Regions from separate parts of the Cupriavidus sp. 22TCCZM01-5 genome, predicted to be linked through region 1. Evidence: riboswitches for the same ligand, from Rfam matches in the RefSeq annotation. Region 1 holds a riboswitch; the other holds the start of a gene.
The links. A riboswitch is a leader RNA that binds a small molecule or an ion and turns the genes downstream of it on or off. The one in region 1 is predicted to bind glycine.
Positions count from the first base shown of each region.

Region 2: linked by a shared signal. The riboswitch ahead of AC3FNH_RS09240 (D-amino acid dehydrogenase) and the one ahead of gcvT (glycine cleavage system aminomethyltransferase GcvT) in region 1 are both predicted to bind glycine.

Region 1 covers NZ_JBYOJR010000010.1:45,106-59,569, reverse strand. The annotation lists gene AC3FNH_RS12175 (hypothetical protein) at 360-743, shown strand; partial or broken gene AC3FNH_RS12170 (YMGG-like glycine zipper-containing protein) at 753-987, shown strand; gene AC3FNH_RS12165 (hypothetical protein) at 1,133-1,363, opposite strand; tRNA gene AC3FNH_RS12160 (tRNA-Arg) at 1,635-1,710, opposite strand; gene AC3FNH_RS12155 (c-type cytochrome) at 2,059-2,934, shown strand; gene hemN (oxygen-independent coproporphyrinogen III oxidase) at 3,029-4,498, opposite strand; gene AC3FNH_RS12145 (ABC transporter substrate-binding protein) at 4,709-5,851, shown strand; gene AC3FNH_RS12140 (UvrD-helicase domain-containing protein) at 6,152-8,248, opposite strand; gene AC3FNH_RS12135 (YMGG-like glycine zipper-containing protein) at 8,519-8,755, shown strand; glycine riboswitch at 8,818-8,906, shown strand; glycine riboswitch at 8,928-9,061, shown strand; gene gcvT (glycine cleavage system aminomethyltransferase GcvT) at 9,159-10,286, shown strand; gene gcvH (glycine cleavage system protein GcvH) at 10,391-10,771, shown strand; gene gcvP (aminomethyl-transferring glycine dehydrogenase) at 10,875-13,805, shown strand; gene AC3FNH_RS12115 (DUF421 domain-containing protein) at 13,909-14,445, shown strand.
Region 2 covers NZ_JBYOJR010000007.1:85,611-100,074, forward strand. The annotation lists gene AC3FNH_RS09215 (HlyD family secretion protein) at 1-995, shown strand, start outside; gene rbbA (ribosome-associated ATPase/putative transporter RbbA) at 998-3,745, shown strand; gene AC3FNH_RS09225 (ABC transporter permease) at 3,748-4,872, shown strand; gene AC3FNH_RS09230 (GntP family permease) at 4,987-6,378, opposite strand; gene AC3FNH_RS09235 (sigma-54 interaction domain-containing protein) at 6,668-8,155, shown strand; gene AC3FNH_RS09240 (D-amino acid dehydrogenase) at 8,159-9,409, opposite strand; glycine riboswitch at 9,552-9,651, opposite strand; gene AC3FNH_RS09245 (Bug family tripartite tricarboxylate transporter substrate binding protein) at 9,964-10,971, opposite strand; gene gudD (glucarate dehydratase) at 11,030-12,391, opposite strand; gene AC3FNH_RS09255 (FadR/GntR family transcriptional regulator) at 12,579-13,316, shown strand; gene AC3FNH_RS09260 (aldehyde dehydrogenase (NADP(+))) at 13,462-14,464, shown strand, end outside.

The DNA of each region.
Region 1 (14,464 bases):
TCGGGCCGAAGTGTTTCATCCGTGATGCCTGGCAAGTCTCCCGGTATCCGCGACACGGTGCCAAAAGGGTGCCGATTGTGACGCAGGATATCCGCGGTGCTGATGGACAATCCGTTACAGCGGCGACACGTCCCGGGTCAGCGCCAGGCATAGCCCAGGGCCGATGCCATGGTGACGTGGTTGCGGGTGCCGCGCTGGCTGACGATGGGTCTTGCGGCCGCGTCTCCGGTGAGCCCCCGAACGGCGGCGTAGCGGTCACTGGAATAGCGACTAATATGAAAGCGCGCCAGTCAGCACCTGCTGACCGGGAGACAGGCTGAGTGGGCCGCGGCGCAACCCGGCCCGTGCAGGAGTGCGCAATGACAACAAGACAGAAACTGCATGCGTGGACCGCCGTGGCGTGCACCGCGCTTGTCATGGCATCGGGCATTGCCCGTGCCGACGAGGTCCCGCTGGTGACCGGCAAGCAGTGGACCGAATCGACGGAGCAGTTGAAGAAGGCCTACCTGGTCGGCATCGCCAACGTCGTGCAGGTCGACGTCGCCTACTATGCCGGCAATGTCCCGCCCGACTCGCAGACCATCGTGCCGCGCCTGGCCAGGGGGTTGAAAGGCCATACGCTGGATTCGGTTCGCGACGGCCTGGACCGCTGGTATGCCGCCCACCCCGACCGTCTGCAGCGGCCGGTGATCGAGACCATCTGGTTCGAGATGGTGGTGCCCGGACTGCAGAACAAGAAGTAAGGCAAGGCCATGAAACGACTTCAGTGGATCGGCGCGGCGCTGGCAGTGGCCAGTGTTGCCGCTTGCACGGGCATGACGCCGCAGCAGCAAGGTACGGTATCGGGGGCGGCCATCGGTGCCGGCGGCCGGCGCCGGCATTGCCGCCATCGCAGGCGGCAGCGGCTGGACGGGTGCCGCCATCGGCGCGGTGGCGGGCGGTGTGGCCGGCAATATCAAGGGACGCAACGAGCAGCAGCGGTATTGACTGCCGGAGCTGTCAAGCGCGCAGCCACGGCACCTTCAGTCGCCGCGGCGTAATACCCTGCCTGAGGACATCGTGCCGGGACGCTGCCATGCGTCCGCGGGCCGTGCCTTGAAGGCTCAAGCACGGATGCCTGGCCGTCGCCTGCTCAGCGGAATCCAATCCTCGCCAGCAAGATGATGCTCTCAGTCACCAGGCGCTGGCTTCGCTCGACGACCCGGCGGTTGGAGGCGCGGACCCACTGCATCCGCTCGAGCAGAGCGTCGTCGCTCCGCACAGTCTCAGCCCGCCGCTCGCCCAGGCCCTGATCATCATGGGCCTCCGACCCGGCTGACTTGCGGTCGTGCGTCGGATCGACGGGGGGAGTCTTGCTACCCATGGTGGTCTCCGCCTAGGAACATTTCCAGTCTTGGCGCATGCCAGTCGTCCGGGTATCCGGCTTCGTCCTACAAGAAGGCCCGCATTGAGCGGGCCATGGGAAATGCCGGGGAGGGTCAGCTCGCGACACTCGCATGTTCCAGCAGAGGTGCTCGCAAAGACACCCCTCGCCGGGGCAAGACTTAGCAGAAGGCGCGGACACGCTGCCGCTCTTGGCAATGTGCTGGCCCTGGAAGCGAAAAGCGGGAACGGCAAGAAATGTGATGGAGATTTGGCGCGCCCGGCTGGGATCGAACCAGCAACCCCTGCCTTCGGAGGGCAGTACTCTATCCATTGAGCTACGGGCGCGCGGAAAGTGGTCTGGCACTGGCGGCAGGCACTGCCGCGGGGTGCAACCGTGCGGTGGGCGAGTGCCGCCGCTGAGAAGTCGCATAGGATACCGCGTTTGCGGTCATGCGTCCATGCGCGGGAATCCGGGGACGTCGCCGGACGTCTCGGAACCGTCTCTTTTGGCCCTGCCATGAGGCCTTTGGGGCTATAATCGCGAGCTATTTCCGTCAAGACGCAGCCGCACCGCGTTGGCAAACGGTGGACAGTACTGAACCACGCAATCAGAAGGACCCAGGCGTTCTAGGGCCCCATAAATCAAGCCGAGCGTGAGCGGCTGAAGGTTTCCTGCAAAACTGAGAGTTCTGTATGAGCGACGTCCAACACCAACACGACGAACACGAGTCTCCCATCAAGACGCCAAAGCAGCTGATCGCGGTGGTGATCGCTGCGTTCCTGGTCCCGATCATCGTGATCATCCTGCTGGTCAATTTTGTCGGCCATGGTTCCAAGGAAGGTGCCGGTTCGATTACCACGGCCGAAGCCATCAATGACCGCATCAAGCCGGTCGCAGCGCTTGAGATCAAGGACGCTAATGCGCCGCGCGTCTTCAAGACCGGCGAGCAGGTCTACAAGGAAGTCTGCGCTGCCTGCCACGCCACGGGTGCGGCGGGCGCGCCGAAGTACAGCAACGCTGGCGACTGGGCCGGCCGCATCGGCCAGGGCTTCGATGGCCTGCTGAAGTCCCTCCTGAACGGCAAGGGCGCCATGCAGGCCCGCGCGGGCACCACGCCGGACGACTATTCCGACTACGAACTGGGCCGCGCCGTGGTCTACATGGCTGACGCCGGCGGCGCCAAGTTCCCCGAGCCGCCGGCTCCGGCCGCCGCTGCTCCGGCCGCCACCGCGGCAACGGACGCTGGTGCCGCACCTGCGGCAGCCGCCGCCCCGGCAGCGCCCGCTGCTGCTGCGCCGGCACCGGCCGCTGCACCTGCCGCGGCGTCCGCCGATGTGGGCAAGAAGGTCTATGACCAGGTCTGCGCCGCCTGCCATGCTGCTGGCGTTGCCGGTGCTCCCAAGTTCGGCGACAAGGCCGCCTGGGCACCACGCCTGAAGGAAGGCATGGACGCTGTCCACAACTTCGCGCTGAAGGGCAAGGGCGTGATGCCGCCGAAGGGCGGTTATGCCGGCCCGGACGCCGACGTGCTCGCCGCCGCCGACTACATGGCGAGCGCTGCCAAGTAATACCGGCTGCGCTGTAAAAAAAGCCCGCGACTGGTTCGCGGGCTTTTTTTTGGTTCTTCGCCTGTCGCCGTGCGCCAGGAATGGCGCCGCCGGTTCAGACCACGCGCGAGTACCGCGGCACGAACCGCACCGGCTCGGCACCGTCGTTGGCGGCTGGCTGCGCGGCAGGCGGCCGCGCGGCATCTTCGCGCAGGTACCGGTCGAACACCATGGCCACGCGGCGCACGAGCAGGCGGCCCAGTATGGTCACCTCGATGCGGCCCGGCTCGCGGCGGACCAGGCCATCGGCACCGAGCCGGTCGAGATCGCCGAGCTCCGCGGCGAACACGTCCGCGAAATCGATGCCATGGCGTGCCTCGATCTGCGCGATGTCGAGCACGCCGTTGCACATCAGCGCGCCGATGATCTCGCGGCGCAGATGATCGTCGCGCTCCATCGCGAAGCCACGTATGACCGGCAGCCGGCCGTCGTCGAGCGCAGCGTAATAGTCGTCCAGCGTGCGCGCGTTCTGCACGTATCGTCCCGCCACGGCTCCGATCGCGGAAATGCCGAAGCCGAGCTGGTCATAGCCGGCATGCGTGGAGTAGCCCTGGAAATTGCGCTGCAACCGGCCCTCGCGCTGGGCCACGGCGAGGTCATCGTCGGGCAGCGCGAAGTGGTCCATGCCGATATAGACGTAGCCGGCGGCGGTCAGGCGCTCGATCGTGGAGACCAGAATGTCGAGCTTCTCGCCCGCGCTCGGCAAGGCGTTTTCATCGATGCGCCGCTGCGGCTTGAAGACGTGCGGCAGGTGCGCGTAGCTGTAGACCGAGAGCCGGTCCGGCCGCAACGTCAGTACCCGCTCCACCGTCGCGTTGAAGCGCGCCGTGGTCTGGTGCGGCAGCCCGTAGATCAGGTCCAGGCTGACCGAGCGGAACCCCAGTTCGCGCGAAGCATCGACCACCGCCCGGGTTTCCTCGAACGGCTGCACGCGATGGATGGCCTGCTGGACTTCGGGATCGAAATCCTGCACGCCGAGGCTGACACGGTTGAAGCCGAGTTCGGCGAGCAACGCCATGCGTTCGTGGTCGACGCGGCGCGGATCGATCTCGATCGAGTGCTCGCCGTCGGCCGGCAGGTCGAAGTGCTCGTGCAGCGAAGCCATCACGCGGCGCATCTCGGCCGGGTTCAGGAAAGTCGGTGTGCCACCACCCCAGTGCGATTGCAACACCTGCCTGCGCCCGCCAAGGTGTGCCGCAGCAAGGGCCATTTCGCGCCCTAGGTAGCTCACGTATTTGGCGCTGCGCCCATGGTCACGCGTGATGACCTTGTTGCAGCCGCAGTAGTAGCAGATGTTCTCGCAGAACGGGATGTGCAGGTACAGCGACAACGGCGCCGGCGCCGCCGCGCCGCAGTCCGCCAGCGCAGCATGATAGGCGGCTTCGTCGAAGCCGCCATGGAAGCGGTCTGCCGTGGGGTAGGACGTATAACGCGGACCGTTGCCGTCGATTCGGCCTGCCAGCGCGCGGAAGTCGGACAAGGCGCGGCGGTCGAGCGCCGCGGATGGCGTGGATGACGTGTTCATGGGGGCGGACTTATCGGGGAGTTTGACGGTCCATGCTAGTTCCGCGACGCGTGCAGGGACTTGACCCGCGTCAAGCACCACCGCCGCAATGCTTGCGCACACCCCTCGTGAGCGGGGGGACTGCGTCACATTTCTGTCACGGATGCCGGATACGCTGCGCCCCGCATCTCCGGCAGCCACCGCCCGGATCGCTCAGCCAACCGTGTTCCCATGCCTTCAATCCTGCCCTGTTTGCCGTACCCATCGCTGCGCGGCGAAGCGCTGCCAGACTCCCCGCGACGCCGCCAGCTGATGCTGGCGCTTGGCGGACTGGCCGCCACGCCGCCGGTCCTGGCCCAGTCACCGGCCCGGCGCACTGCCGTGGTCGGGCACCTGCTCGACCGCAGCGGCGCGCAGGCCGATCTGGCGCGCGACTATCTGGCGGGCGCCAAGGTCATGTTCGACGCGGCCAACGCCACGGGAGGGCCCGTGCGGATCGCGCATGTCGTGCGCGACGCCGATGCCGATCCGCGCGCGGCGCTCGCGCAGGCACTGTCGCTCGTGGATAGCGAGCATGCCGAGTTGCTGTTCGGTCCGGGCGACCGGTTGCTGCCCGCGCTGGCGGCCTCGCCCGAACTGCACCGGCGCGGCGTGCAGATCGTGGCGCCGCTCTCGGGCCTTGCCCTGAGCGCGGACAACGTCTGGTTCACGCGGGCCGACTACCAGGCCGAGCTCGACGCCGCGGTGAAGCAGTTGCGCGACTATGGGCTGACCCGCGTGGCCCTGGCGGTTTCGGCGGAGTTCGCCGCCACCGCGTCCGGCAACGGTGCATCGTGGCTGACCCGGCTGGAATCCACGACGGGCACGCGCGCGGTGCCGCTGGGCGGCAGCCCGGACGCCGCAGCGCGCACCATCGCGGCGCAACGGCCGGGTGCCGTGATCGTAGCGGGCGATACGCTCGCCTATGCGAGCCTGGGCCGCGCGCTGGCCGCGCAAGGCTGGTACGGATTCCTGGTCGGGTTGTCCGCGGTCAGCCCTGCGGTCGCGCGCGAAGTGCTCGGCGCAGGCTACCCGGGCGGCATGGTGCTGACGCAGGTCGCCCCCGGCCCGCAGGCCGCCACGCTGCGCGTGGTCAAGGAGCATGTGGCCCGCATGAAGCAATACCTCGATGAACCGCCCTCGCCTGCGACCATCGCCGGATACATCGGCGCGGCGTGGCTGGTGCGCGCCCTGGGCGGGTGGCACGGCAACGGCACGGTGGAACTGCGGCGCGCGCTGCAGGCACGCATCGACGTGGGCGATTTCACGCTCGACTTCACGCAGGGCCAGCGCGGCTCGCGCTACGTGCAGCTGGCCGCTTCAGGCGCGCGGTAGGTCCCTGTGGCGCCTTTGTATCAGGCCCGATACACGGGCGTGCGCGCCTGAGATCAAGGCGATAAGCGGAGTGCGGGGATGGGTGATGGTGGGGTTGTCGTGCTTGGCAGGCGCCGCTGTTTCGCCGGCGTAGCCGGCGAAACACACGACACCCCCAACCCTTCCCTATTCCCGCGTCACCGCCCGACGCCCGCACAAGACAGCTCCGCGCCAACGCCGGAAAATATTAGGCCCGCGCCGGCACGTGGGCCATGTCCCATTCATATCGCTTGGTATCGGCAATATTGCCTCCCGCAAATCTCACCCCTGCGCCGCCTTGCCACCATTGCCGAGCAAAGCCTTCAGCGCGCCAAGCCGGTCCTTGGGACTCATTGCCGGTGTCTCATCCTTCGGCGCGGGCGCCTCTTCCAGCTTCATCTCGCCGATGAAGCGCGAAGGCTCGCAGGAATATGTCTCCCGCGCGCGCTTGCGCTTCTTGCACCAGCTGATATGCAGGCTGCGCTGGGCACGCGTGATACCCACGTACATCAGGCGCCGCTCTTCCTCGATCTTCTCGTCACCCATGTCCTCGTCCTCGCGGCAATGGGGCAGGATGCCCTCTTCCACGCCAACCAGGAACACATGCGGATATTCGAGGCCCTTGGACGCGTGCAGCGTCGACAGCCGCACCGCGTCGGGGTCTTCCTCGCGCCCTTCCAGCATGCTCATCAGCGCCACGGTCTGGGTCAGTTCGAGCAGGTTCTTGCCTTCGTCGCCGAAGCCGTCGGTATTGTCGAAACCGGTGGCTTCGCCCTCGCCCTCCGGTTCGGGCCGCGTGCCCTTGCGCTTGAGCCAGTCAAGGAACTCGAGCGTGTTGGTCCAGCGCGACTGGGCCTGGCGCTCGTCGAAGGCGTCATACAGGTAGGCTTCGTAGTGGATGCCTTCCATCATGTCGTCCAGCACCACGCTGGCCGGGTCCTTGGTCGCGCGATCGGCCAGGCGCACCATCGATTCGCAGAACACGCGCAGCGGCTCGAGCTGGCGCGGCTGCAGTTTCGCTTCGATGCCACCCATCATGGCAGCCTCGAACAATGACACCTTGGCCTGGCCCGCGAACGTGCCCAGCACTTCCAGCGTGGTGTTGCCGATGCCGCGGCGCGGCGTGGTGATCGCGCGGATGAAGGCGGGATCATCGTCCGGGTTGGCGATCAGCCGCAGGTAGGCGCAGATGTCCTTGATCTCCGCCTTGTCGAAGAAGCTCTGGCCGCCCGACAGCACGTAGGGAATGCGCTCGCGCCGCAGGATCTGCTCGAACAGCCGCGCCTGATGATTGCCGCGATACAGGATCGCGTAGTCGCGGAATTGCGCGCGGCGCTCGAACTTGTGCGCTGACAGGCGAAACACCACGGATTCGGCCTCGTGCTCCTCGTCGTTCATCGGGTGCACGGCGATCGGGTCGCCCATGCCGTGCTCGCTCCACAATTTCTTGTCGAACAGCTTCGGGTTGTTGGCGATGACCGAATTGGCCGCTTCGAGGATGCGCACGGTCGAGCGGTAATTCTGTTCGAGCTTCACGACCTTGAGGTCGGGGAAATCGGTCTGGAGCAAGCGCAGGTTGTCCAGCGTGGCGCCGCGCCAGCCGTAGATGGCCTGGTCGTCATCGCCCACGGCGGTGAACGCCGGCGCGCGCAGGTGCGACCCGCCCGCCAGCAGCTTCAGCAGCTGGTACTGGCACGCGTTGGTGTCCTGGTATTCGTCAACCAGGAAGTAGCGCAGGCGGTTCTGCCACTTGAGCTGCACCGCTTCATTGCGCGCGAAGAGTTCGGCCGGCAGGCGGATCAGGTCATCGAAATCCACCGCCTGGTAGGCATTCAGCGTGGCCACGTAGTTGCGGTAGACCAGCGCGGCCTGGTGCTCGTCTGCATTGGCGGCCTGCGCGATGGCCGCTTCCGGATCGACCATGCCGTTCTTCCACAGCGAGATGGTGCTCTGCACGCCGCGGATCAGCTTCTTGTCGGTGGTGCCAAGCTGCTCCTGGATCAGGCCGAAGCAGTCGTCGGAATCCATGATCGAGAACTGCGGCTTCAGGCCCACGTGTTCGGCCTCCAGGCGCAGGATCTGCACACCCAGCGAGTGGAACGTGCACACCGTGAGCTGCCTGAGCGGCAGGCGCTTGCCCTCGCGCGTGGTCTTGCCCTCCATCAGCTTGCCGATGCGCTCCTGCATCTCCTTGGCCGCCTTGTTCGTAAACGTGACGGCGGCGATGTGGCGCGGCTCGAAGCCCTTGTCTTCGATCAGGTGCGCGATCTTCTGCGTGATCACGCGCGTCTTGCCCGAACCCGCGCCGGCAAGGACGAGGCAGGGCCCGTCCAGGTAGCGGACGGCTTCGGATTGGGCAGCATTCAGGCCGTGGGTCATGCGTGGGATGTGTCTGACGTGGGCGGGGCGGCGGAGGCGCCTGGTACGCAACATGCCGCAGCATGTCGGCGGCCGGCGCGAAGCCGGCCATGTTAACACGCGCGACAGCGGCGGTTCTGTCAGCGGAAACCGGTATTTGCTTGGCGCGCATGTTACCGGGGTAACACTTGGTAAGTCCCAAAACCGGCGGCACATCGCGGTTTCTAATGAGTAGGCGGGAGGGATTCCGATCCGTCCCGGGCCTGTTTGAAGTCACTTCCGGAGCCAATCATGAGAACTCTACGAGCCCTTGGCAAGGCGACACTGGTAGGCGTGGCAGTAGCGGCCCTCGCGGGCGGTTGTTCCGATATGACGCCAAAGCAACGTAATACCGCAATCGGTGCGGCCGCCGGTGGCGTGGGCGGCGCCGTGCTGACCAACGGCAGTGCGGTCGGTACCCTCGGCGGCGCCGCGCTCGGCGGCGTGGTCGGCAACGTGGTCACGGACGACAACCACCATCACCGCTAAGGGGTGACGAAAGCGGGCGGGCCTGCCGCGTTGACAAAGGCAGGGCCCTCCCGTACATTGCGCGCATCCGACCGGGAGAGCGCGCACAGTATTGCGCCGCCGAAGGGGTATCACCCGAAAACTCTCAGGCACCACGGACCGTTCGGATCGGCATGCAACATGCACACGATGCATGCCGCACTCTGGAGAGCGGCACCCGCCATTAAGATGGCGAGCGTGCCCACCGAAGGGGCGCGCGAGGACCGGGCCTGCCATCAGGCAGAGCCGCCTCGTAATCTCTCAGGTATCGAGGACAGAGGGGTCATCCGCCGCAGCGGATTGCGACGCCATTCGGGCGAAGCAAGCGTTGCGGCGGATGACCCTTTTTTCGTTTTCGCAACCGAGATTGCCCCCGAGGATTCCCATGACGCTCCAGGCCACGCCCCTCAACGCCATCCACCGCGCTCTCGGCGCCCGCATGGTCGATTTCGGCGGCTGGGACATGCCAGTCAACTACGGCTCCCAGATCGAAGAACACAACGCGGTGCGCGGCGACGCCGGCATGTTCGATGTGTCGCACATGTGCGTGGTCGACCTGGCGGGCCCGAATACCCGCGCGTTCCTGCGCGGCCTGCTGGCCAACAACGTCGACAAGCTGCAGACCCCGGGCAAGGCGCTGTACTCGTGCATGCTCGACGAGAAAGGCGGCGTGATCGACGACCTGATCGTATATTTCTTCGCCGAGGACCGCTTCCGCCTGGTCGTCAATGCCAGCACGGCGCTCGGCGATATCGAATGGATCGGCGCGCGCAATGACGCCACCGGCAGCGGCGTGACCATCACCCCGCGCCGCGATGACGTGGCCCCGGCTGGCGTGCTGCCGCTGGCCATCGTTGCCGTGCAGGGCCCGAATGCCCGCGCCAAGGTGTGGAGCGCCTTCCCGTCCACTCAGCCTTCCGACGCCCTCAAGCCCTTCAACGCCGTCGTGGTGCAGGATCCTGCTATCGGCGAGATCATGGTCGCGCGTACCGGCTACACAGGTGAAGACGGCTTCGAACTGGTCGTGCCCGCCGAGAGCGTTGCCGCTGTCTGGGAAAAGCTCGATGCCGCGGGCGTGCGCCCGGCCGGGCTCGGCGCGCGCGACACGCTGCGCCTGGAAGCCGGCATGAACCTGTATGGCCAGGACATGGACATCAACGTCTCGCCGCTGGACGCGGGCCTGGCCTGGACCGTGGACCTGCAGAGCGAGCGCGATTTCACCGGCAAGGCGGCACTCGCCGCCGCCGGCCAGCGCCAGCAGTTCCTGGGCCTGATCCTGCGCGACAAGGGCGGCGTGCTGCGCGCCCACCAGAAGGTCATCACCGCGGCCGGTGACGGCGAAATCACCAGCGGCACCTTCAGTCCGTCCCTGTCGCAGTCGATCGCTTTCGCACGCCTGCCGATGGGCGTGGCGGTCGGCGATACCGTCCAGGTGGAGATCCGCGACCGCAAACTCGCGGCGACTGTGGTTAAACTGCCGTTTGTGCGTAATGGCAAGGCACTCGTGAGCTGAGGCGGCAACGCCCCGGCCCACCACAACGGTCGCCCGTCGCGCCTGCACCATCCACCGATGGCAGGCGCCCGAATCAAGAACAAATCTGAATCCGGAGAACCCTCATGAATTTCCCCGCTGACCTGAAATACACCGAGTCGCACGAGTGGGTGCGCGTCGAAGCCGACGGCACCCTGACCATCGGCATCACCGACCATGCGCAGGACGCGCTGGGCGACATCGTCTTCCTGGAACTGCCCGAAGTGGGCAAGTCGGTTGGCGCCGGCGACGCGCTCGCCGTGGTGGAATCGGTGAAGGCCGCTTCCGACATCTACGCCCCGGTGGCCGGCGAAGTCATCGCCGTCAACGAGGCCGCCACGGCCGCGCCGGAAAGCGTGAACGCCGACGCCTTCGACGCGTGGCTGTTCAAGCTCAAGCCGGCCAACAGCGACGACGTCAACGGCCTGATGTCGGCCGACGCCTACAAGGCCAGCGTCGGCGCCTGACGCCACGCCCGCCGGCCCCTGCACCAAGCATGGGCCGGCCACTGTATCGATGCGCGGCGGCATGGCTGACCACCTGCCGCCGCGCCCCAACGAGGTTCTTGCCATGAACGCCCCGCTTCCCATGACCGCCGCCCAAGGTAACCGGCCCACGCTGGCCGAACTGGAGGCGCGCGACGCCTTCGCCGCTCGCCATATCGGCCCCGACACGCCCGAACAGCAGCACATGCTCAAGGTGCTCGGCTACAGCAGCCGCGCCGCGCTGATCGACGCCGTGATCCCCGAGGCCATCCGCCGCCGCGACGGCATGCCGATGGGCGAATTCACCGAGCCGCTGGCCGAGGAGGCCGCACTGGCAAAGCTGCGCAAGCTCGCTGGCAAGAACAAGGTCCTGAAGAGCTTTATCGGCCAAGGCTACTACAACACGCTGACCCCGGCCGTCATCCTGCGCAATATCTTCGAGAACCCGGCCTGGTACACCGCGTATACGCCCTACCAGCCCGAGATCTCGCAAGGCCGCCTGGAGGCCATGCTGAACTTCCAGCAGATGGTCACCGACCTGACCGGCCTCGATATCGCCAACGCTTCGATGCTGGACGAAGGCACCGCCGCGGCCGAGGCCATGACGCTGCTGCAGCGCGTGAACAAGCACGCGTCGAACACCTTCTACGTGGCCGACGACGTCCTGCCGCAGACGCTGGAAGTGGTACGCACGCGCGCTAAGCCGCTGGGCATCGAGGTGAAGGTCGGCCCCGCTGCCGACGCAGCTTCGGCCCACGCGTTCGGCGTGCTGCTGCAGTATCCGGGCGTCAATGGTGACGTGACCGACTACCGCGCCATTGCCGACGCCGTGCACGCGGCCGGCGGCCTGGTGGTGGCGGCCGCCGACCTGCTGGCGCTGACGCTGATCGCCGCGCCGGGCGAATGGGGCGCCGACGTGGCCGTGGGCAACTCGCAGCGCTTTGGCGTGCCGCTTGGCTTCGGCGGCCCGCACGCGGGCTACATGGCGGTGAAGGATGCCTACAAGCGTTCGATGCCGGGCCGCCTGGTCGGCGTGACCATCGACGCGCAGGGCAACAAGGCCTACCGCCTCGCCCTGCAGACGCGCGAGCAGCATATCCGCCGCGAGAAGGCCACGTCCAACATCTGTACCGCTCAGGTGCTGCTGGCCGTGATGGCGTCGATGTACGCCGTGTACCACGGCCCGCAAGGCCTCAAGCGCATCGCGCAGCGCGTGCATCGCCTGGCGGCCACGCTGGCCGTGGGCCTGCAGACGCTCGGCTTCACGCGTACCAACGCGACGTTCTTCGACACGCTGACGTTCGAGACCGGCTTCAATACCGAAGCGATCCACGCCGCCGCGACCGAGCGCGGCATCAACCTGCGCCATGCCGGCGCGACGCGCATCGGCGTGTCGCTCGACGAGACCGCCACGCGCGACGACGTGGTGGCGCTGTGGGAAATCTTCTCGCACGGCAAGCCGCTGCCGGCCTCGCTGACGTTCGATGCCATCGAGGCAACGGTCGAGGACGCCTTCCCGGCCAACCTGGCACGCGAAAGCGCCTACCTGACGCACCCGGTGTTCAACACGCACCACGCCGAGCACGAGATGCTGCGCTACCTGCGCATGCTGGCCGACAAGGACCTGGCGCTGGACCGCACCATGATCCCGCTGGGCTCGTGCACGATGAAGCTCAACGCCACCAGCGAGATGATCCCGGTGACCTGGCCCGAGTTCAGCCAGATCCACCCGTTCGCGCCGCTGGACCAGACCGTGGGCTACCGCGAGATGATCGACCAGCTCGAGGACATGCTGTGCGCAGCCACCGGCTATGCCGCCGTGAGCCTGCAGCCGAACGCCGGCTCGCAGGGCGAATACGCCGGCCTGCTGATCATCCACGCCTACCACGCCAGCCGCGGCGAAAGCCATCGCGACATCTGCCTGATCCCGTCGTCGGCGCACGGCACCAACCCGGCGTCGGCGCAGATGGCCGGCATGAAGGTGGTGGTGGTCGCCTGTGACGAGAACGGCAACGTCGACCTGGAGGACCTGGCGAAGAAGGCCGAGCAGCACAGCAAAAACCTGGCGGCCATCATGATCACCTACCCGTCCACGCACGGCGTGTTCGAGCAGGGCGTGCAGCAGATCTGCGAGATCGTGCACCAGCACGGCGGCCAGGTCTACGTGGATGGCGCCAACATGAACGCCATGGTCGGCACGGCCGCGCCGGGCCACTTCGGCGGCGACGTGTCGCACCTGAACCTGCACAAGACTTTCTGCATCCCGCACGGCGGCGGCGGCCCCGGCGTGGGTCCCGTGGCCGTCGGCGCGCACCTGGCCGATTTTCTGCCGAACCAGGACAGCGTGGGCTATCGCCGCGACGACAACGGCATCGGCGGCGTCTCGGCCGCGCCGTTCGGCTCGGCCAGCATCCTGCCGATCTCGTGGATGTACATCGCCATGATGGGCTCGGCCGGCCTCACCGCCGCCACCGAGAACGCGATCCTGGCCGCCAACTATGTCGCCAAGCGCCTGTCGCCGTACTACCCGGTGCTGTACACGGGCCAGCACGACCTGGTGGCGCACGAGTGCATCCTGGACCTGCGCCCGCTGCAGAAGGACACCGGCATCAGCAACGAGGACGTGGCCAAGCGCCTGATGGACTACGGCTTCCACGCCCCGACCATGAGCTTCCCGGTGCCGGGCACGCTGATGATCGAGCCGACCGAAAGCGAGGCCCTGCACGAGCTGGACCGCTTCATCGACGCGATGATCGCGATCCGCCAGGAAATCGGCCGTGTCGCCGACGGCACCTTCGACCGCGAGGACAACCCGCTCAAGCATGCCCCGCACACCGCGGCCGTGGTCACGGCCAACGAGTGGACGCGCAAGTACACGCGTGAAGAGGCGGCCTATCCGGTGGCATCGCTGCGCACGCAGAAGTACTGGCCGCCGGTCGGCCGCGCCGACAACGTCTACGGCGACCGCAACCTGTTCTGCAGCTGCGTGCCGATGAGCGAGTACGCCCAGGACTGAGGCCGTCCTTCGCCCGGCGTCCGGTGACGGCCGGCCGCCGCGCGCGCTATGCTCGACACAGGGGCGCCGCGCGTCGCGGCGCCACCAGCACAGCGGAGGCTGCATGTGGAATCTCAGTGCCCCCTGGTGGGAGTTCGTGCTGCGCGGACTGATCGTGTATGGCGCGGTGCTGGCCCTGCTGCGGATGTCGGGCAAGCGCCAGATCGGCCAGCTCACGCCGTTCGACCTGGTGTTGCTGCTGGTACTGTCCAACGCCGTGCAGAACGCCATGAACGCCGGGGACAACTCCGTGACCGCCGGGCTGATCCTGGCCATCACGCTGGTGGGCGCCAATGCCGGCCTTGCCTATCTGACCTGGCGCAGCCGCAAGCTGGAGGTCTTCGTGGAAGGCCGGCCGCAGTTCCTGATCCATGACGGCAAATTGCTGCGTGACGTGATGCGCAGCCAGCGCGTCAGCATGGAGGACCTCAACAAGGTACTGCGCCACGCCGGCAGCAGCAGCATCGCCGACGTGCATTTCGCCATCCTGGAAACCGACGGCACGGTATCGGTCAAGCTGCGCCAGCAGCCGGCCGGCGCCGCGCCGCCCAAGCCGGATGCGTCGGTCTGGAGCGAAGTCGGCAAGGACGACGCAGTTTGAACCTGCAATGCCCGCTTGC
Region 2 (14,464 bases), on a different contig from region 1:
ATGCCATGCGCGAAACCGGTCCCGGCCCGGGCTTCGCCAGCGGCAACGGCCGCATCGAGGCCACCCAGATCGACGTGGCGACCAAGCTCGCCGGACGCATCGACACCATCCTCGTCAATGAAGGCGATTTCGTTGCCGCCGGCGCGCCGCTCGCGCGCATGCAGGTCCAGGTGCTCGAAGCGCAGCGCGACGAGGCGCGCGCGCAGGAACAACAGGCGGTCAATACCGCCGCCAGCGCGCAAGCGCAGGTTGCCGTGCGCGAAAGCGACAAGGCCGCGGCCCAGGCGGTCGTGGCGCAGCGCGAGAGCGAACTGGACGCGGCCCAGCGCCGCCTGTCGCGTTCGAGCACGCTGTCGCGCGAAGGCGCCTCGTCGATCCAGGAACTCGACGATGACCGCGCGCGCGTGCGCAGCGCCCAGGCGGCCGTGGCGGCGTCGAAGGCGCAGGTGGCCGCCGCGCAGGCCGCCATCGAGGCGGCGCGCGCGCAGCTCGTCGGCACACGCTCGGCCATCATCGCGGCCAAGGCCACCGTGGCGCGCATCGAGGCGGACATCGCCGACAGCCAGCTCACCTCGCCGCGCGACGCGCGCGTGCAGTACCGCATCGCCCAGCCCGGCGAAGTGCTCGGCGCTGGCGGCAAGGTGCTGAACCTGGTCGACCTGTCGGATGTGTACATGACCCTCTTCCTGCCCGCGACCGTGGCCGGCCGCGTGCCACTGGGGGCCGAGGCGCGCATCCTGCTCGATGCCGCGCCCGGCTACGTGATCCCCGCCACGGTCTCGTTCGTGGCCAGCACCGCGCAGTTCACGCCCAAGACTGTCGAGACGGCCAGCGAGCGCGAGAAGCTGATGTTCCGCGTCAAGGCCCAGATCGACCGTGAACTGCTCAGGAAGCACCTCAAGCAGGTCAAGACCGGCGTGCCCGGCGTGGCGTGGGTCAAGCTCGACCCGAAGGCGGAATGGCCGGCCAACCTGGCGGTGAAGGTGCCGCAGTAGCCATGGATGCCGCCCTGCCCCCGGTCGCCCGGCTCGCCGGCGTCAGCCTGAAGTACGGCAAGACGGTGGCGCTGGACGGCATCGGCCTCGACCTGCCGGCGGGCCGCATGATCGGGCTGATCGGCCCCGACGGCGTGGGCAAGTCGAGCCTGCTGTCGCTGCTGTCCGGCGCGCGCGCGGTACAGGAAGGCGTGGTGGAAACCTTCGGCGGCGACATGCGCAGCCGCAAGCACCGCGACGCCGTCTGCCCGCGCATCGCCTACATGCCGCAGGGCCTCGGCAAGAACCTTTATCCGACGCTGTCGGTGGAAGAAAACCTGCACTTCTTCGGGCGCCTGTTCGGGCATGACGACGCCGAGCGCCGCCGGCGCATCGACGACCTGACGCGCAGCACGGGCCTGCACCCGTTCCTGGCCCGCCCGGCCGGCAAGCTGTCCGGCGGCATGAAGCAGAAGCTCGGGCTGTGCTGCGCACTGATCCACGACCCCGACCTGCTGATCCTGGACGAGCCGACCACCGGCGTGGATCCGCTCGCACGCGCGCAGTTCTGGGAGCTGATCGGCCGCATCCGCACCACGCGCCCCGCCATGAGCGTGATCGTCGCCACGGCCTATATGGACGAGGCACAGCGCTTCGACTGGCTGGTGGCCATGGATGCCGGCCGGGTGCTCGATACCGGCACCCCCGCCGAACTGCTCGCGCGTACCGGCACCACATCGCTCGAAGCTGCGTTCATCGCGCTGCTGCCGGAATCGCGACGGCGCGGGCACACCGAAGTCACCATCACGCCGCTGGAAGCTGGCGACGAAGCGGACATCGCCATCGAGGCCAGGGACCTCACCATGCGCTTCGGCGATTTCGTCGCCGTGGACAAGGTCAGCTTCCGCATCCGCCGAGGCGAGATCTTCGGCTTCCTGGGCTCCAACGGCTGCGGCAAGTCCACCACGATGAAGATGCTGACCGGCCTCTTGCCGGCCAGCGAAGGCCAGGCCTGGCTGTTCGGCCATGAGATCGATCCGAAGGATATCGATACCCGCAAGCGCGTGGGCTATATGTCGCAGGCGTTCTCGCTGTATGGCGAACTGACTGTGCGGCAGAACCTGGAACTGCATGCACGGCTGTTCGCGGTGCCGGCCGCGGAAATCCCCGCGCGCGTCGCCGACATGGTGGAGCGCTTTGCGCTGTCCGACGTGCTCGACACGCTCCCGGCCAACCTGCCGCTGGGCATCCGCCAGCGACTGTCGCTGGCCGTGGCGATGGTGCACAGGCCGGAACTCCTGATCCTGGACGAACCGACTTCCGGCGTGGACCCGGTCGCCCGCGACAGCTTCTGGCGGCTGCTGATCGGCCTGTCGCGCAACGAGCGCGTGACCATCTTCATCTCCACGCACTTCATGAACGAGGCCGAGCGCTGCGACCGCATCTCGCTGATGCACGCCGGCCGCGTGCTGGTCAGCGACACGCCGGCAGACCTCGTGCGCCGGCGCAACGCCGCGACGCTGGAAGAGGCATTCATCGCCTACCTGACCGATGCGAGCGCGCCGGCGCCGGCCGAAGTACCGGCCGAAGCCCCCGCCAGGGCCGCGCCGCCCGCGATCAGCGCCGCGCCCGCCGCGCAGCGCCGGCGCTTCAGCCTGCAGCGCGCGTTCACCTATATGTGGCGCGAAGCGCTCGAACTGCGCCGCGACCCGGTGCGCGCCACGCTCGCGCTGGTCGGCTCGCTGGTGCTGCTGTTCGCGATGGGGTACGGCATCGGCATGGACGTGGAAGACCTGCGCTTTGCCGTGCTCGACCACGACCAGACCGTGCTGAGCCAGGACTATGCGCTGAACCTGTCGGGGTCACGCTATTTCATCGAGCGCCCGCCGGTCACGGACTACACCGACCTGGACCGGCGCCTGCGCAGCGGCGAACTGGCGCTGGCCATCGAGATTCCGCCCGGCTTCGCGCGCGACGTGCAGCGCGGCGCGCGGGCGCAGGTCGGCGTGTGGATCGACGGCTCCATGCCGTCGCGCGCGGAAACCGTGCAGGGCTATGCGCAGGGCATGCACCAGGGCTGGCTGCTCGACCAGATGCGCCACCGCTACGGGCAGGACGCCGTGAGCGCCGCCACGCTGGAAACGCGCTTTCGCTACAACCCTGACGTGAAGAGCCTGCCCGCGATGGTGCCGGCGGTGATCCCGCTGCTGCTGCTGATGCTGCCGGCCATGCTGACCGCGCTTGCCGTGGTGCGGGAAAAGGAGCTCGGCTCCATCACCAACCTGTACGTGACGCCGGTCACGCGCACGGAATTCCTGCTGGGCAAGCAATTGCCCTACGTGGCACTGGCCATGTTCAACTTCCTGCTGATGGCCTTGCTGGCGGTCACCGTGTTCGGCGTGCCGGTCAAGGGCAGTTTCCCGACGCTGACGCTCGCCGCGCTGATCTATGCGTTCTGCGCCACCGGCATCGGCATGCTGGCCTCCACGTTCACGCGCAGCCAGATCGCCGCGATGTTCTTCGCGATTATCGGCACCATGATCCCGGCCGTGCAGTTCTGCGGCATGCTGGTGCCCGTGTCGTCGCTGGAAGGATCCGCGCGGCTGGCCGGCCTGGCCTACCCGGCCACGCACATGCTTACCATCAGCCGTGGCGTATTCAACAAGGCACTGGGGCTGCATGACCTGGGCGCATCGTTCTGGCCAATGCTCGTCGCCGTGCCGGTGATCTTCGCCGCCACCGCGGCGCTGCTGAAAAAGCAGGAGCGCTGACCATGCGGCACCTGGCCACTATCTACCGCCTCGGCATCAAGGAACTCTGGAGCCTGGTGCGCGACCCGACCATGCTGGTGCTGATCTTCTACGTCTTCAGCGTGTCGGTCTACAGCGGCGCCACGGCCGTGCCGGAAACGCTGCACATGGCGCCCATCGCGGTGGTCAACGAAGATGCGTCGCCGCTGGCCGAGCGCATCGTCTCCGCGTTCTATCCGCCCCAGTTCGCGCCGCCGCGGCCGATCTCGCCCGCGCAGATGGACAAGGGCATGGACGCGGGCGACTATACCTTCACGCTGGACATCCCACCCAACTTCCAGCGCGACGTGCTGGCCGGCCGCGCGCCCGCCGTGCAGCTCAACGTGGATGCCACGCGCATGACCCAGGCGTTCAGCGGCAGCGGCTATATCCAGCGCATCTTCACCGACGAAGTGAACGAGTTCGTGCAGCGATACCGGGGCGTCGCCACCCCGCCGGTGGACCTTGCGCTGCGCGCGCGCTTCAACCCGAACCTGACGCAGTCATGGTTCGGCGGGCTCACGCAGATCATCAACAACGTCACGATGCTGTCGATCATCCTGACCGGCGCCGCGCTGATCCGCGAACGCGAGCACGGCACCATCGAGCATTTGCTGGTAATGCCGGTCACGCCGACCGAGATCATGCTGGCCAAGGTGTGGTCGATGGGGCTGGTGGTGATGATGGCCGCCATGCTGTCGCTGGTGGTGGTGGTGCGCGGCGCGCTGCAAGTGCCGATCGAGGGCTCGCTGCTGCTATTCATGGCGGGGGTGGCGCTGCACCTGTTCGCCACGACGGCAATGGGCATCTTCCTGGCGACCGTGGCACGCAATATGCCGCAATTCGGCATGCTGATGGTGCTGGTCCTGCTGCCGCTGCAGATGCTCTCGGGCGGCAACACGCCGCGCGAAAGCATGCCACAGATCGTGCAGGACATCATGCTGGCGGCGCCCACCACGCATTTCGTCTCGCTCGGGCAAGCCATCCTGTTTCGCGGCGCGGGGCTGGATGTGGTCTGGAAGCCGTTCCTGGCGCTGCTGGGGATCGGGACGGTGTTGTTTGCGCTGTCGTTGAACCGGTTCCGGAAGACGATCAGCCAGATGGCGTGAGGCGCTGGAGAAGGCAGGCTCACGCGGCGGACGTATGGTGAATCGCCTGGGTCCGCTCCCCCTTGTCAGCGCAAGAGGCCAGCGAACCGCCAGGGGCTTTGATGCGGCAAATGGTCAGACCAGGCCGGTCATGTAGTAGACCAGGATGACGAAGAACACCGCCATCGTCTTGATCATGGTGACGGCGAAGATGTCGCGATAGGACTCGCGGTGCGTAAGGCCGGTCACGGCCAGCAGCGTAATCACCGCACCGTTGTGCGGCAGCGTGTCCATGCCGCCGCTGGCCATCGACACCACGCGGTGCAGCACCTCCAGCGGGATGCCGGCCGCCTGCGCGCCCTGGATGAAGGTGTCGCCCATGGCTGCCAGCGCAATGCTCATGCCGCCCGACGCCGAACCGGTGATGCCGGCCAGCGCGCTCACCGAGACCGCCGCGTTGACCAGCGGATTGGGAATGGCACGCAGCGCGTCGCCCACCACCAGGAAGCCCGGCAGCGCGGCGATGACGCCACCGAAGCCGTATTCCGATGCGGTGTTCATGGCTGCCAGCAGCGCGCCGCCCACGGCGGTCTTGCTGCCTTCGGCAAAGCGCTGGCGCACGGTGCCGAACGCGGTCACCACCACCAGCAGGATGCCCAGCAGCAGCGCGCCCTCCACCGCCCAGATCGCAACCACAGAGGCGGTCGGGATGGTCACCGGCTTGGCCAGCCCCGGCAGTTCCAGCGCGCTGGTGGCGCCGTACCACTGCGGGATCTTGCGCGTCAGCACAAAGTTGGCAACACCCACCAGCACCAACGGCGCAAGGGCCAGCAGCGGGCTGGGCAACTGGGCCGTCTCCACCGGTTCCGGCTCATTCAGCAGCGACGTGCCATAGCCCTCGCCCTTCGCCATCGCGGCGCGGCGGCGCCATTCCAGGTAGCCCAGGCCGACCACGATGATGAACAGCGCACCGGCCACGCCAAGGACGGGGGCCGCCCATGCGGTGGTCTTGAAGAAGGTGGTCGGGATGATGTTCTGGATCTGCGGCGTACCGGGCAGCGAATCCATCGTGAACGAGAACGCGCCCAGCGCGATCGCACCCGGCATCAGCCGCTTCGGGATATTGCTCTGCCGGTACAGTTCGGCCGCGAACGGATAGACCGCGAACACGACCACGAACAGCGACACGCCGCCATAGGTCAGCAGCGCGCACACGGCAACGATCACCGCGTTCGCGCGCGAGCTGCCGATATAGCGGATGGCGGCCGCGACGATCGAGCGCGAGTAGCCGGACAGCTCGATCACCTTGCCGAACACGGCGCCAAGCAGGAACACCGGGAAATAGAGTTTCACGAAACCGACCATCTTCTCCATGAAGATGCCGGTAAAGGCTGGCGCCACGGCCGACGGCTCGGTCAGCAGCACGGCGCCGAGCGCGGCCAGCGGGGCGAACAGGATGACGCTGTAGCCGCGATAGGCGGCAAGCATCAGGAATGCAAGGGCAGCAACGACGATCACAAAGGACATGAAGTCTCCGCGAGGATTGTTCTTGGTCTGGGAAATATAGGCCCCGGCGCCCGAAAGTGCCCTGCCAATTTCATTCGTGACAGGCAGCGCGGCAGGGCCCGCGCATCCGGGGACCGGGTGACTTCGCACGGAGCATGCCAGCATTAAACGTGACGAATATGCCTCTTACAGCCAATTTCCCTGCCGCTTCGACTCTGTCGCGTCTTGATTTCGAGACAGTGTGGGATATCCCGCCCATAAGATCGCGCTCGCTTGTGAGACTATTCGTCTCCAATTCGAGAATAAGAACATGGAAACACTGAGCGAAGCCGGGGACAACGTACTGGGCAACTACGATTCCGTGGCGCGCCGCGCGATGGAGTCGCTGTTCCGCACGTTCGAGAATTTCAGCGAAGGCACCATCGTGGTCGATGTGAACGGCCGCGTGGTGTGGATCAACAAGCGCTATGCGGCGCGCTTCGGCTTTGCCGACCCGCGGGATGCGATCGGGCTCGACTGCGAGCGGGTCATTCCCAACAGCCTGCTGCGCGAGGTGGTGGCAACTGGCAAGCCGATCCTGCTCGACATCATGGAAGCCGCGCGCGAGCCGATGATCGTGATGCGCCTGCCGATCAAGGACGATGACGGCAACACCGTGGGCGCGGTGGGCTTCGCGCTGTTCGACGAACTCAAGGCCCTGACGCCGCTGCTGTCCCACTACACGCGCGCCCGCGACGAGCTGGCCGCGACGCGCCGCACGCTGGAGCAGGCGCGCCGCGCCAAGTACACGTTTGCGAGCTTCGTCGGCAATTCGCCGGCCACGCTGGAGGTCAAGCGCCTGGCGCGCCGTGCGGCGCAGGTCGATGCGCCCGTGCTGCTGCTTGGCGAGACCGGCACGGGCAAGGAACTGCTGGCTCATGCCATCCATGCGGGATCGTTGCGCGCCGACCGGCCATTGGTCACCGTCAACGTCGCGGCGATTCCGGAAGCGCTGCTGGAGGTGGAGTTCTTTGGCGCCGCTCCCGGCGCCTACACCGGCGCGGAGCGCAAGGGACGCGTCGGCAAGTTCGAACTGGCCGATGGCGGCACGCTGTTCCTCGACGAGATCGGCGACATGCCGCTCTCGCTGCAGAGCAAGCTGCTGCGCGCGCTGCAGGACAAGGAAATCGAGCCGATCGGCTCGAACCGCATCATCCGTTCCGATGTGCGCATCATTGCCGCAACCTCGGCTGACCTGCCCGCGCTGGTCGAAGCGGGCAAGTTCCGTGCGGATCTCTACTACCGGCTCAATGTCGTGCCGATCTGCGTGCCGCCGCTGCGGCTGCGCCAAGCGGACTTGCTGCCGCTTGCCTACGCGATCCTCGAAGAAATCTGCAGGCGCACCGAACGCGACGCGCCGGTGCTGTCCGACTGTGCGCTCGCCCTGATGGGCGAACACGACTGGCCAGGCAATGTCCGCGAACTGCGCAACACGCTGGAGCGCCTGGTGATGATGCACGACGGCGGCGAAGTCGATGCGTCGATGCTGGCCCCGCTGCTGGGCCGGCGCGCGGTCACGGCGCCGGCCCCTGCGTCCGCCCCGGTGCCCGCGGCGAGCGATACGCCGGCGCCACCGGGCTACGCCGACGCCATGGCGCAGTACGAGGCTGCCTACCTGTCGCAGGCACTGGCCGCTAGCCGTGGCAACGTACCGCGCGCTGCCGCGGCCATCGGCATCAGCCGCGCGGCGTTCTACAAGAAGCTGGTGGCGCACCGCGCGGCCGGGCGCATGGCGCCGGCCGGGGTGACAGAGGACTGAGGGTCAGTGAAGCGGATGGCTCGCGGCGATGGTCTGGGCGATCATCGCTGCCGTGGCGGCCGACAGCGTCCAGCCCAGGTGCCCGTGTCCCGTGTTGTAGAACACGCGCGTGGCGCGGCCACGCGAGACCCGCGGCATCATGTCGGGCATCATCGGCCGCAGGCCGGCCCACGGCACCGACCGCGAGGTCTCGATATCGAAGTTGCGCCGTACCCATGACACCAGCGGCGCTATGCGGTCCGCACGGATATCGCGATTGTCGCCGTTGAATTCCGCGGTGCCGGCAACGCGGAAACGGTCGGCCCCAAGCCGGCTGGTCACGATCTTGGCGCTTTCGTCGAGCAGGCTCACGTACGGCGCGTTCTTCACGCTGCGCTCGTCATCGAGATGCACCGTGATCGAATAGCCCTTGACCGGATAGACATTGAGCCGGTCGCCAAGCATGGCCGCGATATGGCGGCTGCCCACGCCGGCGCACACCACCACCGCCGTCCCCGCGATCTCGCGTTCGCCCCCACCCTGCCCCGAAGCCACGGCGGCTTCCGACGCGGCCACGCGCATCGTGACGCCATCCTTGCGCAGGTCCACCGACTTCACGTCCACGCCATGCACGAACGTCACGCCGAGCCGCTCGCACGCGCGTGCGAGGCCGCGCGTGAACTTGTGAATGTCGCCGGTGGAATCGGACGGCGTGTAGTACCCGCCGTAGTAGTTGCCCTGCAGCGTCGGCTCGATCGAACGGATCTCTTCCGGCGTGACGGCATAGCGTTCCAGGCCGCCTTCCACCAGCATCTGGTTGGTGCGGCCCGCGGCCTCGAAGCTGGGACGGTCGTGATAGAAGTGCAGGATGCCGCGGCGCTCCAGATTGAAATCGATCTGCTCGCGCTCGGCCATCTCGAACAGGCGCTGGCGCGCGGCAATGGCCAGGCGCGTGGTCTCGATGGTGTTGGCGCGGTAGTTGCGCAGGTTGCCGACGAATTCACCGAGCCACGAATACTTGTGCCACGACGGGCGCGGGTTGAGCAGCAGCGGCGCGTCGCGCCTCATCATCCATTTTAGGCCCTTGAGCAGCGTGCCGGCATTGTTCCAGACCTCGGCGTTGCATGCGGAAAGCTGGCCGCCGTTGGCGAACGAGGTTTCCATCGCCGGATAGTGGTGACGGTCCAGCACGGTAACGCGATAGCCCTGTTTCGCGAGGGTATAGGCGGTCGTGACGCCGGTAATGCCGGCGCCGATGACGAGCATGTGAGACATGACAGATTGTCCTGAAGCAAGGATGAATTTGACCGTTGCCGGTCCCCTGCCCCATCTGTCCGTGGTACCTGAGAGCTTGGACATGGCCTGGCCATGCCGTCCCCTTCGGTGGGCGCGAAGCGCCTCTCTCCAGATCTTTACTTGCGACGCCACAGTCCTCGGTGCCTGAGAGTTTCCGGGGCGGTTGCTCCGTCGGCGCCGGACCCGCCTGGCGGCGTTCCGGTCTCTCCTGCGAGGTCGCACGGCGCCGGGGGTTGGTCCGGCGCCGCTTTGCGGCAGGCTTGGAACCTGGCCGCATGGCGATGATATCTGGAAGTGCCCGGGCGCGGGGAATCGGGTTATCCCTAGCAACGCCCAGGCCAAGGCCCTCAGATCACGCCCTGCGCCAGCATCGCATCCGCGACCGAAGTTCCCCGACAGTCAAAACTGCTGCAACCAAATGCGCGGCATCGCTCGCGGCCGGCGGAAATGACAAGGGCGGCCTCATGGCCGCCCTTGTCGAGGCACCCCGCTCCCTTGCGGCAGCGGGACCGGCAAGATGACTCGCCTGCCTACTACTCGATCGTGATCTTGCCCTGCTCGATCACCGACTTCCAGCGCTTGAGCTCCTGGTTCTCGAATTGCACGAACTGCTCGGGCGTATTGGCCACCACCTCGAAGCCGCTTTCAGCCAGCTTGTCGCGCATCTTCGGCTCGTTGAGCGCGCCGACCAGCGCGCCGTGCAGGCGGCTCTTCACGTCGGGCGGCAGGCCGCGCGGCGCAGCGACACCTTGCCACGAATAGACTTCCACGTCCTTCACGCCGCCTTCTGCCATGGTCGGCACGTTCGGCAGCACCGCCGCGCGCTTGTCGGACGTCACCGCCAGCGCGCGCAGCTTGCCGCTGCGGATATGCTGGATCACCGCGTTGATGTTCTGGAACGACACATCGACTTGTCCGGCGAGCAGGTCGGAGATGGCCGGCGCACCGCCCTTGTACGGTACGTGCAAACCGTCGGTGCCGCTCTTCTGCCAGAACAGGGCCGCAGTCAGGTGGTCCGACGAACCGGCGCCCGAGGTCGCGAAGGCGACCTTGCCCGGGTTCTTCTTCATGTAGCCGACCAGTTCCTGCATGGTCTTGGCCGGGAAGTTCGGGTTGGCCACCAGCACATTGGGCGCGCGTACTGCCACGGTGAGCAGGTCGAAGTCCCTGGCCGGATCATAGGACAGGTTCTTCTGCAGGAACGGATTCACCGCATAGACGCCGATCGACGCCACCATCATGGTGTAGCCGTCCGCCGGCGCGCGCTTGACGAAGGTCGCGCCGATCGCGCCCGTCGCGCCGGGCCGGTTATCCACGACAAAGGGCTGGCCCAGCTTCTCGTTGAGCGGCACGGCCAGCATGCGTGCGATGGTATCGGTCGAGCCGCCCGCGGGGAACGGCACCACCACCGAAACCGGTTTTTGCGGCCAGGCCGGGCTGGCCGCCGTGGCCGCGCCGCTCGCGACGGTCACGGCCGCTACCGCTGCCAGGACCATGCCCGCGCCGGCACAGCGGCGCAGCAGCGTGGAAAGATCGATCATTGTTGTCTCCTGTTGAGGTTTGATTGGTCGCTGCCTGCCGGGCCAGCCGACGCGTCCCTTAGCGGACCATGCAGGGCGCCTTGTTGTCGAACTTCCAGCCCGGGATCAGGAACTGCATGGCGATCGCGTCGTCGCGCGCGCCCAGGCCCTTTTCCTGGTAGAGCGCATGAGCGCGTGCCAGCGCCTCCATGTCGAGCTCCACGCCGAGGCCCGGCGTTTTCGGGACCTGCACCATGCCGCCTTCGATCTTCAGCGGGTCGCGCGTCAGGTGCTCGCCGTCCTGCCAGATCCAGTGCGTGTCGATGGCGGTGATACGTCCCGGCGCGGCGGCGGCCACGTGGGTGAACATTGCCAGCGAGATATCGAAGTGATTGTTGGAATGCGATCCCCATGTCAGGCCCCATTCGGCACACATCTGCGCGACCCGTACCGAGCCCTGCATGGTCCAGAAGTGCGGGTCGGCCAGCGGGATGTCGACCGACTGCAGCCGCACCGCGTGGCCCATCTGGCGCCAGTCGGTGGCGATCATATTGGTCGCCGTGGGCAGTCCGGTCGCCGCGCGGAACTCGGCCATGATCTCGCGCCCCGAGTAGCCGTCTTCGGCGCCGCACGGATCTTCCGCATAGGCCAGCACGCCATGCTTGTCGCGGCACAGGCGGATGGCGTCCTTGAGCAGCCAGCCGCCGTTCGGGTCGAGCGTGACACGCGCCTTCGGGAACCGTTCGTGCAGCGCGAGGATCGCCTCCATCTCCTCGTCGCCGCGCAGCACGCCGCCCTTGAGCTTGAAGTCGTTGAAGCCATAGCGCTCGTAGGCGGCTTCCGCCAGGCGCACGATGGCCTCGGGCGTCATGGCCTCTTCATTGCGCAGGCGGAACCACGCGTTGCCGGCCTCCGGCTCGGTGCGGTAGTCGAGCGTGGTGCGGCGGCGGTCGCCGATATAGAACAGGTAGCCGAGCATTTCCACCGCGTCGCGCTGCTGGCCTTCGCCGAGCAGCGCCGCCACGGGCACCTGCAGGTGCTTGCCGAGCAGGTCCAGCAGCGCGGCTTCCAGCGCCGTCACGGCATGGATGGCAATGCGCAGGTCGAAGGTCTGCAGGCCACGGCCGCCGGCATCGCGGCTGGCAAAGGCGGCGCGCGCACGGTTGAGCATGGCCTGGTACTGGCCGATGGGCTGCCCCACCACCAGTTGCCGGGCATCTTCCAGCGTCTGGCGGATGCCCTCCCCGCCCGGCACCTCGCCCACGCCAGTGTTGCCCGCACTGTCGCGCAGTATGACGATATTGCGGGTGAAGTACGGGCCATGCGCGCCGGACAGGTTCATCAGCATGCTGTCGTGGCCGGCGACCGGCACCACGGTGAGTTCGGTCACGACGGGCGTGGCGGGATGGTCACCTTGGCTGGCGGCTTGTGAAGCGTTCATGCGGGCTGTCTCCAGAATCTGATTGGCGTTCGTTGGCGCGGCGGCGTGGGCCGCGGCATATATCGCTGGCTGCGCATCATCGATCTCACAGCATACGTTATCAGTCGTCGTATGACTTACAACCGAGTATAATGACCACATTCCGGCCAGGTCAAGGCCGCAATTTCCCTACGCCCTTCGCACGCCCATGTCCGACGCCCAGATGACTCCTCCCGCACCCCTGCGCCGCCGCGGCCGCACGCTGGCCGAGGAAGTCGTGAGCGGCCTCACCGAAAGCATCCGCCAGGGCCAGCTCAAGCCGGGCGACAAGCTGCCCACCGAGTCGGAGGTCATGGCCAGCTTCGGCGTAAGCCGAACCGTGGTACGCGAAGCGCTGTCGCGCCTGCAGGCCAGCGGGCTGGTGGAAACCCGCCACGGCATTGGCACGTTCGTGCTGGCGCGCCCGGCGGAAACGTCGTCGCCGTTCCGCATCGACCCCGCTACCATGGGCACTGCCATGGACGTACTGGCCATGCTGGAGTTCCGCGTCAGCCTGGAGGCCGAGGCAGCCGGACTGGCCGCGACGCGCCGCAGCGACGAGCAGCTTGCCGCCATGCGTCGCGCGCTCGACGCCATGGAGCGCAGCGCCACGGAAGGCAGCGACGCCGTCGGCGCGGATTTCGAGTTCCACCTGTCCATCGCCCGCGCCACCGGCAACCGCTATTTCACCGACATCATGGGCCACCTGGGGACCATGCTGATCCCGCGCAGCCGCCTGCAGGTCAATGCGCAGGAACGCGCCCAGTACCTTGAACGCGTGCATTTCGAGCACGAGAATATCTATGACGCGATCGAGCGCCACGATCCCGAAGCCGCCAAGGCCGCCATGCGCATGCACCTGACCAACAGCCGCGAGCGCCTGCGCAAGGCGTCGGCCGCCGCCTGAGCGGCCGCAGCCGGGCGGTTGCGGTCAACCGCCTCATGTCATATGATGTCCTACGAGATGAAACCTCCGCCGCGGCACACCTGAACGGACCGCTCCGTTCGACGGCGGCCTCCGCTCCTCTTGTCCCTTTGCAGGAAACCCAGACATGACGATTACCGGCGAAATGCTGATCGGCGCGAGCGCCGTGCACGGCATCGACGAACCCTTCCACGCCATCAACCCGGCCACTGGCGAGACCCTGGAACCGGTCTTCCACGGTTCCAGCAGCGCCGATGTGGCGCGTGCCTGCGACCTGGCCGAAGCGGCATTCGATACCTTCCGCGCCACCTCGCCCGAGCAACGCGCGAGCTTCCTCGAAGCGATTGCCAACCAGATCGAGGCGCTCGGCGACGTTCTGATCGAACGCGCCCACGCCGAAAGCGCACTGCCGCTCGCCCGCCTGCAAGGCGAGCGCGGCCGTACCACCGGCCAGTTGCGCCTGTTCGCCACGGTGCTGCGCGCCGGCCGCTGGCAGGCTGCCACGCTCGACAGCGCCCTGCCCGAGCGCACGCCGCCGCGCCCCGACCTGCGCATGCAGAAGATCGCGATCGGTCCGGTGGCAGTGTTCGGCGCCAGCAACTTCCCGCTCGCTTTCTCCGTGGCCGGCGGCGACACCGCCTCGGCCCTGGCAGCCGGCTGCCCGGTGGTGGCCAAGGCCCATCCCGCGCACCCTGGCACGTCCGAACTGGTCGGCCGCGCGATCCGCCAGGCCGTGGCCGATGCCGGCCTGCCCGAAGGCGTGTTCTCGCTGCTGACCGGCGCCGGCCACACCGTCGGCACGGAACTGGTGGCCCATCCGGCCATCCAGGCGGTGGGCTTTACCGGCTCGCGCGCCGGCGGCCTGGCACTGATGCAGGTCGCCAGCAACCGCGGCCAGCCGATCCCGGTCTACGCGGAAATGAGCAGCATCAACCCGGTCTTCCTGCTGCCCGAAGCGCTGGCGGCACGCGGCGAAGCCATCGCGCGCGACCTGGCCGATTCGCTGGTGCTCGGCGTGGGCCAGTTCTGCACCAACCCCGGCCTGCTACTCGCCCTTGAAGGCCCGGCACTCGACAGGTTCCGCGCGGCAGCCGGCGCTGCCGTGACGGCAAAGCCGGCCGGCACCATGC